Linked DNA regions of Funiculus sociatus GB2-C1. The protein of the gene in region 2 interacts with the protein of the main gene of each other region in a pairwise test. Links are inferred from orthologs where the notes say so. Each region holds a gene or a part of one and is shown on either strand. Other genes may lie near its edges.

Region 1 (8,168 bases), on a different replicon or contig from region 2:
TTTCTACATTATTGGCGCAGTCACTTAACAATTGAGAGGCGTGGAATCATGAGCATTACCAGCACTGCTAAAGTGAAAAATCCTACCCAACCTAAGATTGCCAATCCTAAACTTAACGAAGAAACCACAGTTCAAGTCGATAATGTTAAAATTCAGGAAAGCCAAAATCTGAATAGAGACAATAAGACGAAAGTCATTCCTTTACCCGCGTCAGGCGAATCCTCAGATTCCAATCACCTAACAATTCCAGGTAACTTTCAAATTTCTGACACAATTAATCTGGCGGGTATTCGTCCAATTGCTTCCAGCGATTTGCGAGTTCTTGAAACAGTCAATCTGGCGGGAGTTCGTCCAATTGCGTCAAGTAACCTGCAAGTTTCTGAAACCATCTCCTTGATGGGACGTCCAATTACCTCCAGTAACCTGCAAGTTTCTGAAACGATTTTAATGTCTGGTCTTCGTCCAATCGCTTCAAACTATAGCGAGGATGACATTCTTATTGGTTATCTGGATTAAACCAGAAAGTAATAGTTACCTCTTTAAAAACCCGGTTTGCTAAAGAAACCGGGTTTTTAATATCTACAATTGAATAATTATGCAGACGCTGCTGTGTGAGAATTGAGCTGACATCTATCTTGGGAAATATTAATTAATCAGCCTTTGAGCATATATAAAGAGTAAGAAATATTGATCCCCACCTAGTATGTCTGGCGACAGAAGGCTATGTAAAAATTTTCAGATACATTTAATACATAAGCAAAAAGATAGCGGTGTAAAATCAACGCATCTTCAAATAAAAGCTGTAAAAAAAAATAGGGAGAAGGAAAATGAGTGTAGAAGATAGAGCAAAAGCAACTGGCAAAAATATTGAAGGGAAAGCCCAAGAAGCACTAGGCAATATCACTGGCGATCCAGAAGATAAAGCCGAAGGTAAATCTAAGCAAGCTGAGGCTGAAGTTCGCCACACTGGTGAAGACCTCAAAGATAAAGCTAAAGATCTGATCGACCGGGCGTAAGTCTTACTGATGCAGGGTTTAGGTAGCTGCAAAATTATCTAAGCCCTGCAACAGGATTACCGCCAAGAAAACAACCGATAATTCTTTTAAAACAGCCATTTTTTTTGAGGACAAGCCTATGAATTTATTTCAAAAAAGCCGAAATTTTTTGACTGCATTAGCCTTGGTATTGGTTCTTACCATTACCACTTCTTGTGCTGGTGCAACTCAGGCTAAGCAACCAACTTTACCATCTGCTGCTAATAGCCAAGCCAGTTATCAACTGTTAGAACGCGGTAGCACAGCAGCAGGCCAAGATTTCGGAAATTGGGTTGTGCAGACTGCTAAAGGATTGGTTAATGATGCTTACGTGCGAGATAACAACAAATTAGGAGTTGTAATTTCGCCGCAAGTGCGTCCAAATGAAGTTAAGGATTTATCCAAGTCTTTAGTTCAAGGATTCCACAAGAATTTCCCAAACCAAGATTTAACTGTGTTGATGTATGCCCCTGATAAAAAACTGATTTTGACTGCAAAATATGACGTTCAGTCAAAGCAGATTCAGTATCAAGGCGCATAGTCTAACAGGACATCAAAAACCATCCTTATAGACGCTATAAACCGCGTCTCGACTCAAAATTTAATAAGTTTTTTCGTGATTGAACCAGGAGATAACAAAAATGACCAGCAGCGAACAATATAAGCGTCAAGTAATGAACGATTTAGCTGGGGGTAACAGCGAATCTCTTGAAGATGCTCCTAGCGATCCAACAAAGGATTACCAAAGTTTTGATGATTTTGCTCAACGTTCCTCAAGAGATGAGCGTCGTCAACTGTTCGGACGTTCCCTGCATCCAAACAGCATTCCACCAGCGCAGATGGAACCCGAACTGCAAAAAGCGATCGCGCAAATTAAACCCAACGAACGCGATGATGTAGCCAAGGAATTCTTCAAGCATTTGAAGCAAAGGGGATTAAGCGATCGCCAACTTGAGCAACAGTTGGGACTCTCTACCCATAACCCCAAGCACATGAGTGCTGATGATGTCAGCAAACTGGCTTCCTTTACCTATCACAGCCACCCGGATATCTTCCAAGAAGTGTTAGCAGATCAGCCTGCGGTTGTCAAGTTTTTGAGCAATCCAATGGTTGCAGCCGTCTTTGGTATTGTGGCTGCTAAGTGGCTAAGCGATCGCAAGCACTAAAGCAATCTAAAACTGAATTAAACGTTGGTTGTTGAAACTTAGGCGATCCGGAAGCGATCGCCTTTTTTTGTTTATTATAAATCTTTCATAGTGCCAGTTTAATCTCGGAAGATTCTCCCAAAGCTTCATTTACTACAATCAACTTTCCCTGATTATCGGCTCCTAATTGTTGATTTGCATTAAGTAGTTCAATTCCATAAATAGTGCCGTCTGGCGCTATATCCACATTCATTTCATCACTTACCTGGATGGTTTCTACCTGTACTATTTTTTCTTGTAGGTAGATATAAGCAATGTTGTATCTTGGATCGTAAGTAAGTTTCATAAAATAACGCAAGTTGTTAGTTCTAAATATAGACAGTTTTATTCCTCCTAACCCCCTGAAAAAGCGATGCTGGAACTCGGAGGGAATCTCCTTTATTAGGAAGCATCAAGACGGTGGGAAGATTCAAAATCCCCCTTTTTAAGGGTAGGGCTGTTTTATTCTGCCCTCACCCGCCAGGGACTTAAGTCCCTGGCTAATAGCCCAAGTCGTCTCAAGACGACTATAAAGAGTATATTTGAGTCGTCTTCAGACGACTTTCGCTATGAGACAGCGATTTCAATCGCTGGCGGATTTTCTGGGAATGAAACAGTCCTATCTTTTTAAAGGGGATGCCAGGAGGAGAGAAAAAGTATGAGCGCATCACTAGCAACTTAGGTTAGATTATTATGCCTTACACACTTAACCCACAATCTCAACCCCAACTTAAAACAAGCTCTTTTCTCCTTCTTTTACCTTCCTCAATCCCGCCGCCAAATCTTGATAGTGTTGTCCTCACTGCCACCACTAGCGAGTAGCTGCCCATCCGGGCTAAAGGCGACGGAATTAACACAGTTGGAATGACCAGTGAGAGTGCGGATTTCTTCGCCCGTACCCGGATGCCAAAGTTTGATAGTCTTGTCGTTACTGCCACTAGCGAGTAGCTGCCCATCCGGGCTAAAGGCAATGCAAGAAACCCAGTCGGAATGACCAGTGAAAGTGCAGATTTCTTCGCCCGTACCCGGATGCCAAATCTTGATAGTGTCGTCCCCACTGCCACTAGCGAGTAGCTGCCCATCCGGGCTAAAGGCAATGCAAGAAACCCAGTCGCAATGACCAGTGAAAGTGCAGATTTCTTCGCCTGTACCCGGATGCCAAATCTTGATAGTGTCGTCCCCACTGCGACTAGCGAGTAGCTGCCCATCTGGGCTAAAGGCGACGGAAGCAACCGAGTCAGAATGACCAGTGAGAGTGCGGATTTCTTCGCCTGTACCCGGATGCCAAATCTTGATAGTCTTGTCACCCCTGCCACTACTAGCAAGTATCTGCCCGTCCGGGCTAAAGGCGACGGAAGAAACATAATTGGAATGACCAGTGAGGAGAGTGCGGATTTGTTCGCCTGTACCCGGATGCCAAAGTTTGATAGTCTTGTCAGCACTGCCACTCGCGAGTAGCTGCCCATCCGGGCTAAAGGCAATGCAAGAAACCCAGTCGGAATGACCAGTGAAAGTGCAGATTTCTTCGCCCGTACCCGGATGCCAAATCTTGATAGTGTCGTCCCCACTGCCACTAGCGAGTAGCTGCCCATCTGGGCTAAAGGCGAAGCCAGAAACCGAGTCAGAATGACAAGTGAGAGTACAGATTTCTTCGCCTGTACCCGGATGCCAAAGTTTGATAGTGTCCCAACTGCCACTAGCGAGTAGCTGCCCATCTGGGCTAAAGGCGACGGAGCAAACACGATCGGAATGACTGAGCATCTGTACGCATCGCCAAGATTGATGCGGCTCCAGCGATTTGTCTAACTTGGCAGGCTCCAGCGATTTGTCTAACTTGGCAATTAGTTCATCAAGTTTGTCATTTACTTCCGTTACTGTGGTACGCAGATCGCCGACCTCGCGGATGATATTTTTTTCCATATTATCCAGCCGACTCTCAAGCCTATCAGCCCAATCACCCATTTCGTCACGAATTGCGCCGCTGATATTTTTTTCCATCTCACCCAGCCGACTCTCAAGCGCATCAGCTACATGAGCCATTTTGGTGTGGAACTCCTTGATGTCGGAACTGTCCCTGTGTAACGAAACTACAAAGCTTTGGGGATTACTAATCTGTTCTGTAAGGTTCTCTACCGCAGCCTTTAAATCCGGTAACTCGTCTTCACTGCGTGGCATTAGCTTCACCTAAAATTACGATCGGCGGGGATTGATTGTGATCATCTCTGTCTTAACTTACAAGATACCTTTTGGCATACAGGAGAAGAAGGCGATCGCATTCTCCCCCATCTAACAACAAAAAAAGCCTGCGATCGCAGGCTTCGTTAGCGTAGCCGCACCCTTCGAGGATGCAGGCATAATTAATTAAATTAAACCTTAGCCAACTCAGGAGTCGGACGCTTACTATTACGAATACCTTCAATTGCTTCAGCGTAATCCTTCGCCTTAAACACAGCAGAACCCGCCACAATTGCATTAGCGCCAGCTTCCAAAACCTGCCAAGTATTGTTACCTTTCAAACCCCCATCCACTTCAATCCAGGGATCTAAACCGCGTTCATCGCACATCTGGCGCAGCTTCCGGATTTTTGGCACCATCTCTGGGATAAAACTTTGACCGCCGAAACCGGGGTTAACGCTCATAATTAATACCAGATCGCAAAGCTCCAGCACATACTCAATCAAATCCAAAGGAGTAGAAGGATTGAGAACGACACCAGCCTTTTTGCCCAGTTCCTTAATTTGTCCTAGAGTCCGGTGCAGATGCGGTGAGGCGTTGTGTTCCGCATGAACGTAGATATGATCGGCCCCCGCCTTAGCAAAATCTGCGACATACTTTTCTGGTTCCACGATCATCAGGTGGACATCCAGCGGCTTTTGTGTAACAGGACGAATAGCTTCTACAATCAGCGGGCCAATGGTGATATTGGGGACAAAGCGACCATCCATCACATCAATGTGAATCCAATCTGCACCAGCGGCATCTACCGCCCGGATTTCCTCTCCCAGCCTACTGAAATCAGCTGATAGGATTGATGGAGCTACAACAATCGGCTTCTGGCTCATGGCTATTAATACTCTTTTGCGTCCTTGGGTTGTAATAAGTTTAACAAAAGATGTCGCAAGTCTTAAAAAATTGTGAAGTAATGCAATGCGTAATTTTATAGATTAGAACGCAGATTCAGAACCTCCCTAAAAAACGGGGGCAGTGGGGATCAAAACCTAAGTTCCATCATGTTATATCCCCCCACATCAGAACCCCCTTTTTAAGGGGGCAGGGGGATCAAAACCTAAGTTCCATCACGTTTTTACAGATTAGAACTCCCCATAAATTAGGGTTGGGGGGATCAAAAACTGAGTTCCATCACGTATTGATCCCCCCAACCCCCCTTTTTAAGGGAGGCTAAGAAAAAATTGCACCGAAGCGTAAGTATCAATCAACCCTTCACACATTCATTGGAGAAGTTTCCTTGACGCAGCAGCAAATTGTCAAAAAACTGGCATGGCTTGTTTGGGGAATCAGTATTCCACTGATTACTGCACCTTCCTCACTGGCTAAAGATACGTCATCACTCGGAGAATCTGGCATTGATGTCCGCAAGCTGCACGCCCCTCCTTATAATTTATTGGGACGAAAGATTGCTATTGGTCAGGTGGAAATTGGCAGACCGGGGCAATTTGGGTTAGATAAAACTGCGTCCAAGAAGCGAACATTCTCTCTAATGCGAGTCTTTTATCGCGATACCCCAGCTAAAGCTGATAGCAATGTCGATGCTCATGCGGCAATGGTAGCGGCTGTGATGATTAGCTCGGATAAAGCTTTACCGGGAGTGGCACCGGAGGCACGGCTATATTCTTCTGCTGTTGGCTCACCCCAAAAAGCAGGACAACCGGAGGAGTGTTTATCTGCTCAACACGTAGCACTGCAAAATGGGGGCGATGTCCGAGCGATTAATTTTAGTTTTGGCGAATCTTTGGAACGAGACTCGCGAACCGATCCGGTTTTGGATGGCAATGCTTTGTTAACACAATGTATTGACTGGTCTTCGCGGGTTCACGACGTGATTTATGTAATTGCTGGTAATCAAGGCAATGGCGGCATTCCCATTCCCACTGACAATTTTAATGGTGTGAATATTGCTTACACAACGCGCCGCCAGGATGTTTTTACTAAAGTGGACTTTGGCAATTTGAGTGCTGCACCCGTTGGTATTGGCAGGCGTTTGATTAACCGCGAAATTAATGTCGGGCCCCGCCGTTCGATTAATTTAGCAGCGCCGGGGAGCAATATTGATTTATTGAATCTGGAAGGAAAGGTTGATAGTGTCACGGGGACGAGTTTTGCCGCTCCACATGTTACAGCTTCTGTGGCTTTGTTACAAGAATATGGCGATCGCCAGCTGCGAGCAAAACAGTCTAACTGGAGTTTAGATTCCCGCCGCCACGAAGTGATGAAAGCGGTGCTGTTGAACTCGGCGGAGAAAATCAAAGATAGTGGCGATGGTTTACGCTTGGGAATGAGCCGCGATATTTTGACCAAAGATAATCGCAATTGGTTAGAATCTGATGCCTACAAAGACCAAAAAATACCGTTAGATTTCCAAATGGGTACGGGACAATTGAATGCTTTTCGAGCTTACCAGCAATTTAGTCCTGGCCAGTGGAAACCTGATGCTGCACTCCCGCCGATAGGTTGGGATTACCAGACTGTAAAAGAGTCATCGTTTCAAGATTATGTGTTAGAACAACCGCTGCAACAAGGCAGTTTTGTCTCAGTTACGCTTGCTTGGGATCGCCTGGTGGAGTTGCAAGATAAAAATAAGAACCAGCGGTATGATGTTGGGGAAAGTTTTAGCGATCGCGGTTTAAACAACCTTGACATTTACTTGATGCGCGTCGAAGACGATGACATCAGCAAAAGTATCTGGTCTTCACAAAGCGATGTTGACAGTGTAGAACACATTTTTCACGAAATTCCCGCCACTGGTCGCTACAAAATCCGCGTCCAGTATCGTCAGAAAGTTAATGAAGATACCCAGCCTTACGCTTTGGCTTGGTGGACTGTACCGAAAAAATAAAAAGAAAAAATTGCGCTCAGTCTAAATGGCGCTACGCAAACAAAGCCCGGATGGTGTGCGGATTTTATTATAGTCCGCGCACCATCCGGACTTCGTTTGTGTAGCCGCGTCCAATCTCCGGGTAATAATGCTTCGTTTGTGTAGCCGCAATTTTTAATCGCCGGGTGATCATGCTTCTCAATCAGTTACTAAAACTGTAACAGATGGAACGTTTGTGTTTTTTGTCCGTCATTCTAGATATAAAGAATGTTATGGCAAAAAAGCAACAAAATGAATCCGCAAATATTAAATCAAGTAAAAGCGATCGCATCTGCAAGTATCATCGTTTTGGGTTTAGTTGGATGGTCATCACTAAAAAATCCTAATATAGCGATCGCTCGTCCCAATCAAGTGCAGGCACAAGTGTCTAAGAATAGTTCTGTAGATCAAAAGCTGGTTGCTGCTAATACTAAATTTGGTTTCAAGCTGTTCAAGCAAATTCTGAAAAAAGACAGCGGCAAGAACGTTTTTATTTCGCCTTCTAGTGTAGCGATCGCTCTTGCCATGACCTACAACGGTGCCAGCGGCAAAACTCAACAAGCAATGGCGAACACCCTGGAAATCCAAGGAATGAGTTTACAGGAAGTAAACAGCTCCAATGAAGCTTTAAAAGCAATCCTAGAAAATCCAGACCCCCAAGTACAATTGACTATCGCGAACTCCCTTTGGGCAAGACAAGGAGTTTCTTTTAATCCAGACTTTCTCCAGAGGAATCGGCAATTTTATCAAGCAAAAATTACCGATTTAGATTTTAATAACCCTGATTCCCCATCTGTTATGAATAATTGGGTAAAGGAGAATACTCGCGGCAAAATCAATCAGATTGTCAATGGTCTA
Region 2 (8,152 bases):
ACTGGGGACTGGGGGCTGGGGATTAGGGAATGGGGATTGAGGGATAATCCACTCAGTAGAATCGCCAGTCCCAAAATTTTTATTGTGTATTGATATTGCATGGCTTTATCCAATTTTGGATTTTAGATTTTGGATTTTTGTCTTCAATCCAAAATCTAAAATCTAAAATCCCTGAAAACTGTAGATTTTTTGAGTTTCTAAGTTGTCACAAACAGAGGAAGGTAGAGTACCTATAGGGAAGGTTTGCCGATCTAGGTGTATTTGTAACCCTGTCAGCGGGTCTAAACCAGTTGAAATCATAAATTCCAGTCCTTCCAAATGCTGCCATTGCAATAAAGCATCGAGAATTTGCGCGATCGCTTTCACATAAGGATGACCATTGTCCTGATACCAATCGGATGCTGCCAGATGCGGTTGGTCAAAACCCAAGTGAACAGTTAGCGATGGTTTCCCGAAAAGCGCGATCGCTACAGGTCTCGTTTCTTCCTGCAACAACAAATCGTGACTTCTTGCCAAATGCCGCAGTTTATCCAATCTTTCGTAGCGTTCCGTTACCTGCGGTTCATCCTGCCAGTGCAGCGCTACCGTAACTAAATACGTCTGCAACAGCATATGACCCAACTTTTGGGCTTTTGTCGCTAGATAGATCGAATTATAATCATTTGCCTCAATTAACAACGGCACCCGATCTACCACCTCCAAACCGTACCCTTTCAACCCAGCAATTTTGCGGGGATTATTAGTAATCAAGCAAATTTTTGTTATACCTAAATCGTTGAGAATTTGCGCTCCTACCCCATAATTCCGCAAATCGGCAGGAAATCCCAATCGCTCATTTGCTTCTACAGTATCCAGCCCCATATCTTGCAAAGAATAGGCTTTCAACTTATTAATTAGACCAATTCCCCGCCCTTCTTGCCGCAGATAAACCACAACGCCTGATCCGGCATTTTCAATCATTTTCAGCGCCGCTTGCAGCTGCATTCGGCAGTCGCAACGCAGAGAACCCAAAGCATCACCAGTCAGACATTCCGAGTGCATCCGCACCATCACCTTTTTGTCATTAAAATCAGCTGGGTTGCCCTTAACAATAGCAACTGTTTCTGATTGATCTAGGGTGTTACGGTAAGCGTAAATTTGGAAATTGCCAAACTGAGTAGGCAATTCGGCAATTGTTTCTCGACAGACGAATCTTTCGTGATTGAGGCGGTAACTAATTAAGTCAGCAATACTGATAATTTTCAGATTGTGCATCTTGGAGTATTCTATTAACTCCGGCAACCGCGCCATCGAACCATCGGGATTTTGAATTTCGCAGATCACCCCAGCTGGATATAATCCTGCCAATTTTGGCAAGTCAACCCCGGCTTCTGTATGACCCGCCCGTTTCAAAACGCCACCTTCCCGCGCCCGTAGAGGGAATATGTGACCCGGACGGCGCAAGTCTTGTGGGGATGTTGCGGGATTGATAGCTACCTGGATCGTCAGCGCCCTATCTTCAGCAGAAATTCCTGTGCGTACACCCATAGTAGGGGAGGCATCGATGCTGATGGTGAAGGCGGTTTGGTTGCTGTCGGTGTTGTTGCTAACCATCAAGGGCAGATCGAGTTCATCCAAGCGATCGCCTGTCAGCGCCAGACAAATCAGACCCCGCGCATACACCGCCATGAAATTGATTGTGTCCGGCGTGGCGAACTGCGCCGCACAAATCAAATCACCTTCGTTTTCCCGACTCTCATCATCCACTACCACGACCATCCGCCCAGCCTTGAGGTCTGCTAAGGCAGCATCAATCGAGTCAAATTTAAACGTTTGGTTTGAAGCAGCGCGATGCTTCGCATCTTGGCTTTGAGGCAATTCCACAGATTAACAACAATAAACCGTAAAAAACTATCTCTCTTGATAGTAGCCTGTTGCCACCACTAAGAGGGGCAGTCACTTAGATTATAGAGCGATGTTGCTAACGCGCGATCGCTCACACTTGATACTTATAGTCTGTGGCACAATCGGTAGTTGAAGTATCATCCTTTCTCCTAATAGTGGCACCTGAGCTTGAAAAATTTGGCGAACAAGTCCGACAACTGAGAAAAGCACTAGGGCTTTCTCAGGAAGATTTGGCAGAACTGACAGATTTACACCGCACCTATATTGGCGGAATTGAGCGCGGTGAAAGAAACGTTGCCTTAATCAATATTGTCCGCTTAGCAAAAGCCTTAAATGTGTCACCGAGTGAACTATTAAAAGGAATTGAATGACAGAATTGCCACAACTTATATAGGAACTGCGATATATCAGCATGGTGATGAATAAAGCTAATTAGAATCCGCAGGAAAGCCAAAACTATTTAGCAGTAGCAGTGCTTTTATTAACTGAATAAATTACTAAATTATCGGAGCAATATACGATTAGTTGCTATAGTTAGCCTTGAATCCCGGCAACTAACATTGTCGCGCTGGACGATTATGTTAAAATTTCTACCACCAAATCTTAGTTTTGATACTACAATGCAGCAAAAGTAGCTTTGTGCGATCGCTTTGACTTTGGCTGATTACTGACCGCTTAAAATTAAAGATTTTTAGGAAACAAGAGCATCATGGGTGAATTAGGACGTGTGCCAGTTGGAATTGTTGGCGCGTCGGGCTATGGTGGTGTGCAACTGGTCAGACTCTTGAAGGAGCATCCGGGAGTCGAACTGGTTTACTTAGGTGGCGAAAGTAGTGCCGGAAAGCCATTTTCCGACCTCTACCCGCATCTAGGTCATTGCGTTGACTTAAACATAGAACCCCTGGATTTAGACACCATTGCCAGTCGCTGTAAAGTCGTTTTTCTCTCCTTGCCGAATGGGCTTGCCTATCAGATGGCACCAGCATTGGTGGCGAAGGGGTGCAAAGTGCTGGATTTATCGGCTGACTACCGATTTTTTGACTTGGAAACATACCAATCCTGGTATGGTGGCGATCGCGCAGATCGAGAAATTGCTGCCACAGCAGCTTATGGCTTACCGGAACTATACCGCGATCGCATTGCCGAAGCCTCGCTAATAGGTTGTGCTGGTTGCTACCCTACCGCGAGTCTCCTGGCACTCTCACCACTCTTAAAGCAAGGATTAATCTTGTCAGAAACCGCCATTATCGATGCCAAATCCGGCACATCTGGCGGCGGACGGCAAGCAAAAACCAATCTGTTACTAGCTGAGGCTGACAACTCGCTTGGCCCTTACGGAGTCGGCGGAAGGCACCGCCATACCCCAGAAATTGAGCAAGTTTGTAGCGATTTGGCTGGACACGAAGTCAGAGTACAATTTACCCCGCACCTGATCCCGATGGTGCGCGGAATTTTAGCCACCGTTTACGCCACCCTGCGCGATCCCGGACTGGTGCGAGAAGATTTACTGACCATTTACAAAGCCTTCTACCGCTCATCTCCTTTCGTCAAAATGTTACCAGGCGGCACTTACCCACAAACAAAGTGGGCTTGCGGTACCAATTTATGCTATATCGGCATCGAAGTTGATCCCCGCACCGACCGCGTAATAGTTATGTCAGCAATTGACAACTTAGTCAAAGGGCAAGCAGGTCAAGCCCTCCAGTGTCTCAACCTAATGATGGGTTGGGAAGAAACACTTGGGTTGCCAACTATGGGCTTTTACCCATGAATAAGACACCTCATATTCTCGTTCCCAGGCTGAGCCTGGGAACGAGGGGGTGGGAGGCTGAGCCTCCCGTACCGAAAACTGCGGGGATGGCTAAATTGTTGGCCCCATACCTACAGTAGCGGCATAAGTTGCGCGATCGCCCAATTCATCTTCAATTCGCAGCAAGCGGTTATATTTCGCTACCCGTTCGCTGCGGCACAGAGAACCAGTTTTGATTTGACCTGCGCGAGTTGCTACGGCTAAATCGGCAATTGTCGTGTCTTCAGTTTCGCCGGAACGATGGCTGATAATCGACCGGAAACCATTCCGGGTAGCTAGGTCGATAGTTGCCAAAGTTTCCGTTAGAGAACCAATTTGATTAAGTTTAATCAGGATTGAATTAGCAGCTGCCTGTTCAATTCCTTTTTGTAATCGAATCGGGTTGGTAACAAATAAATCGTCACCAACAAGTTGCACAGATGCGCCCACTTTCTGCGTCAAAAGTTTCCAACTTTCCCAGTCTTCCTCGTGCAAACCATCCTCAATGGAAATAATCGGATATTGCCCGGCTAACTTCGCCATATACTCAATAAAATCAGCAGGCGAATGGGATGCTCCATCGTAAACATACTGACCATCTTTGTAGAACTCGCTAGCGGCAACATCCAGAGCCAAAGCAACTTGTTCTCCTGGCTTATAACCAGCCTTCTCTATCGCCGCCACTAACAATTCTAAAGCCGCTTGATTCGACTCTAAATTTGGCGCAAAACCGCCTTCATCCCCTACGCCTGTTAGCAAATTCTTATCCTTCAACACCTTAGCTAAAGCCGCAAACACTTCAGCACCCCAACGCAGTGCTTCTCGGAAAGAAGTTGCCCCAATAGGCACAATCATGAACTCTTGGAAATCCACATTATTATCAGCGTGAGCACCACCGTTAATCACATTCATCAACGGTACTGGCAACACATTCGACAACGGCCCCCCCAAATAGCGATAAAGAGGCAATTCTAGAGTCGCAGCAGCAGCTTTAGCATTTGCCAGCGAGACGGCAAGAATAGCATTTGCGCCCAGGTTCGATTTATTTTCCGAGCCATCGATTTGAATCATCGTGGTATCAATCAACACCTGATCCAGCGCGTCCAACTCCATTAATTCAGGCGCGATTTTCTCCTCAACATTCTTCACCGCCGTGAGGACACCTTTCCCACCGTAGCGGCTTTTATCATCATCCCGCAGTTCGTGTGCCTCAAAAGTCCCTGTAGATGCTCCACTGGGAACCTGAGCCAGCCCCACCGCACCGTTGATCAGATAAACTTCTGCTTCCACTGTCGGACGACCGCGAGAGTCGAGAATTTCACGAGCCACAATAGCGTCAATGGCTGTATCTGGCGTGTTCATCATTTTGTTTCACCCTTAATAGCAAGATTGCAAGTGGCTCACATTTATGCAGGCCTTCAATCGGCTTTTAGCCCAATACAGTTCAGATATTTCGTTGTCACACATTTGCTCCCCCTAGTCCCCTTCTTCAAGGGAGGTATTTTCAAAGCCCCCGAATTTATCGGGGTATCCTCAAAGCCCCCATAAATTCGGGGGTTGGGGGGATTTACGTTACAAATTTGTTGACATCTAGTAGTCTCACTGAACTGGATCAGGTTTTGTAGCCCGATTGTTAGAATACGTCCTGAACGGACACTCAAGCGTCATATTAAGAAGGAATTTGGGATTAAAACGATGCGAATGCTACACACCATGCTGAGAGTCGGCAACTTAGAAGAGTCTTTGAAATTTTACTGCGAACTGCTGGACATGAAGTTGCTGCGCCAAAAAGATTATCCTGGCGGCGAATTTACCCTGGCTTTTGTGGGTTATGGCGATGAGTCTGACCACACGGTGTTAGAACTAACCTACAACTGGGGCAAAGAACAGTACGATTTGGGAGATGCCTACGGTCACATTGCTATTGGTGTTGATGATATTTACGCCACCTGTAATGAAATAAAGGCGCGTGGCGGCAAAGTCTCGCGGGAACCAGGGCCCATGAAGCACGGTTCGACGGTGATAGCGTTTGTGGAAGACCCGAATGGATACAAGGTGGAGTTGATTCAACTGGGGACTCAGGGTGCCCAAAAGCAGGAAGCGGCTGAAGCAGCAAGTCGCTAGATTTGCGATGTCGCTCGCGCCCTTATAGAGTGGGGCTATACAGACAAAGCCCGCGCACCATCCGGGCTTTTTTTGCATCCTACCCAATACTTTTTTTGTTAGCGATGTTCATCTTTTCTAGAAATTAGCCGAGCTGAACTAGACAGCAATTATACTGAGACATTAAGAGTACAAGTTGTCATAAAAAGAACAAGTTGTAAACAAAAACCTCAATACTGGCGAGGTTGTTACCCCGCCCGCTTGTTGGCGAAGGATATCTGTATTTTTGCCAATAAAAAAGGGGCGGTCAAAATGCCCACCCCTCAAGAGATTATTGAGTTGTTATTAACCGAGCAATTCTTTAGCCTTGGCAACTACGTTGTCAACAGTGAAGCCAAACTTCTCTAGAGCCACGGGGCCGGGGGCGGAAACGCCAAAACGGTCAACGCTGATCATCGCGCCTTCACTGCCAATGTAACGGCACCAGCCGAAGCTAGAAGCTGCTTCCACAGCTAAGCGCTTAGTGACACCTTTAGGTAACACAGACTCGCGGTAAGCCGCATCCTGCGCGTCGAACAGTTCCCAGCTAGGTATGGAGACGACGCGGACTTTCTTGCCTTCACCGCGCAGCTTGTCGGCTGCACCAGCGCAGAGTTGAAGTTCGCTACCTGTACCCATCAGGATGATGTCAGGAGTACCATCGCTGTCAGAGAGGGTGTAAGCACCCTTAGCCACGCCTTCAATAGAAGTGCCAGGCAAGTTGGGCTGTGCTAGACGAGACAGCGCCAGCAACGTCGGGCGATTTTGGTTAGCAGCTTCAATCGCTACCTTATAAGAACCAGAGGTTTCGTTACCATCAGCGGGACGAATCACTGTTAGCTGGGGAATTGCCCGCAGAGATGCGATGGTTTCAACTGGTTGGTGGGTGGGGCCATCTTCACCTAGCTGGATGGAGTCGTGGGTCATCACCCAGATAGCACCTGCGTGGGACAATGCTGAAATACGAATCGCCGCCCGCATATAGTCAGCAAAAACTAAGAAGGTGGCACCGTAAGGGATTAATCCGGAACCATGTAGCGCAATGCCGTTACAAATCGCTCCCATGCCGTGTTCGCGGACACCAAAGCGGATGTTGCGATTTTCGTAATGACCGGGCTGGAAGTCGCCGGAAGACTTGAGCAAGGTCATGCAGGAGTGAGCTAAGTCAGCAGAACCGCCAAGTAATCCGGGGACAACATCAGCCAAGGCGTTGAGGCACTTACCAGACTGATTGCGGGTGGAATCTGCCTTATCTTCTGGGGTGTAGGTAGGTAGTACCTTCTCCCAACCTTCTGCCAGTTTGCCGCTGAGCATTTGTTCTAGTTGGGCTGCTTCGGCACCATACTTGGCTTTGTAATCGGCGAAGTTCTTATTCCACTCTTCCTCGTACTTAGCACCGCGTTCAACGGCTTTGCGCCAATGGTTGAGGGCATCTTCTGGAACCTGAAAAGGCTCGTATTCCCAACCGAGTTTTTCACGGGTTGCAGTTACTTCTGAGCCACCCAATGCGGAACCGTGGACACCTGCGGTATTGGCTTTATTGGGGGAGCCGTAACCAATGGTGGTGCGGACTTTGATCATTGAGGGCTTATCTGTGACAGCTTTTGCTGCTTCAATTGCTTTGTGAATTGCCTCTAGGTCGGTATTGCCGTCTTCTACAGTCAGAACGTGCCAACCGTAAGCTTCAAAGCGCTTACCGACATCTTCGGTGAAAGCTAGGTCAGTGGAGCCATCGATGGAAATGTGGTTGTCGTCGTACAGAGCAATGAGTTTACCCAAACCCAAGTGTCCCGCCAAGGAACAAGCTTCGCCGGAAACACCTTCCATGTTGCAACCATCACCTAAAATTACATAGGTATAGTGGTCTACGATGGTGCTATCGGGCTTGTTAAACTTAGCTGCTAGGTGAGCTTCAGCGATCGCTAAGCCTACAGCGTTAGAAATACCTTGTCCTAATGGCCCCGTCGTGACTTCCACTCCAGGTGTCATGAAGTTTTCCGGGTGTCCTGGGGTTCTTGATTCCCACTGACGGAACTCCTTGATGTCTTCCAGCGTCACGCTGTCGTAGCCAGCTAGATACAGCAGGGCATACTGTAACATTGAGCCATGTCCAGCGGAGAGGACAAAGCGATCGCGGTTAAACCACTTGGGGTTTTTCGGGTTACACCGCATAAAGCGATCCCAAAGCACAAATGCCATCGGTGCAGCGCCCATTGGTAGCCCTGGATGGCCTGATTTTGCCTTCTCTACGGCATCAATCGCCAGAAAGCGGATGGAATTAATACAAAGTTCTTCGAGTGATTGGGTTGCAACAACCATGATTTATTCTACTTAACG

Evidence for each region.
Region 1: the proteins of eno (region 2) and rpe interact in binary tests that used the Escherichia coli proteins (3 or more experiments, as listed by UniProt). The link is inferred for Funiculus sociatus GB2-C1 from one-to-one orthologs.

Annotation. Positions count from the first base shown.
Region 1 is NZ_JAMPKJ010000001.1:211,065-219,232, forward strand. Bases 3,433-6,411 are described here. They hold rpe (ribulose-phosphate 3-epimerase), read right to left. Parts: upstream 5,281-6,411; coding sequence 4,585-5,280; downstream 3,433-4,584. Other genes in these bases: NDI42_RS01055 (WD40 domain-containing protein), read right to left, coding at 3,433-4,393; NDI42_RS01065 (S8 family serine peptidase), read left to right, coding at 5,700-6,411. Outside these bases: NDI42_RS01030 (hypothetical protein), read left to right, coding at 49-516; NDI42_RS01035 (CsbD family protein), read left to right, coding at 828-1,016; NDI42_RS01040 (hypothetical protein), read left to right, coding at 1,135-1,575; NDI42_RS01045 (hypothetical protein), read left to right, coding at 1,676-2,200; NDI42_RS01050 (DUF2283 domain-containing protein), read right to left, coding at 2,286-2,525; more of NDI42_RS01055, read right to left, coding at 2,984-3,432; more of NDI42_RS01065, read left to right, coding at 6,412-7,292; NDI42_RS01070 (serpin family protein), read left to right, coding at 7,563-8,168. UniProt on the Escherichia coli protein: Catalyzes the reversible epimerization of D-ribulose 5-phosphate to D-xylulose 5-phosphate.
Region 2 is NZ_JAMPKJ010000014.1:85,895-94,046, forward strand. The notes cover bases 2,893-5,855. They hold eno (phosphopyruvate hydratase), read right to left. Parts: upstream 5,039-5,855; coding sequence 3,746-5,038; downstream 2,893-3,745. Other genes in these bases: argC (N-acetyl-gamma-glutamyl-phosphate reductase), read left to right, coding at 2,893-3,655; gloA (lactoylglutathione lyase), read left to right, coding at 5,369-5,797. In the rest of the region: NDI42_RS09555 (tetratricopeptide repeat protein), read right to left, coding at 1-101; ribBA (bifunctional 3,4-dihydroxy-2-butanone-4-phosphate synthase/GTP cyclohydrolase II), read right to left, coding at 163-1,863; NDI42_RS09565 (helix-turn-helix domain-containing protein), read left to right, coding at 2,040-2,255; more of argC, read left to right, coding at 2,594-2,892; tkt (transketolase), read right to left, coding at 6,122-8,134. UniProt on the Escherichia coli protein: Catalyzes the reversible conversion of 2-phosphoglycerate (2-PG) into phosphoenolpyruvate (PEP). It is essential for the degradation of carbohydrates via glycolysis.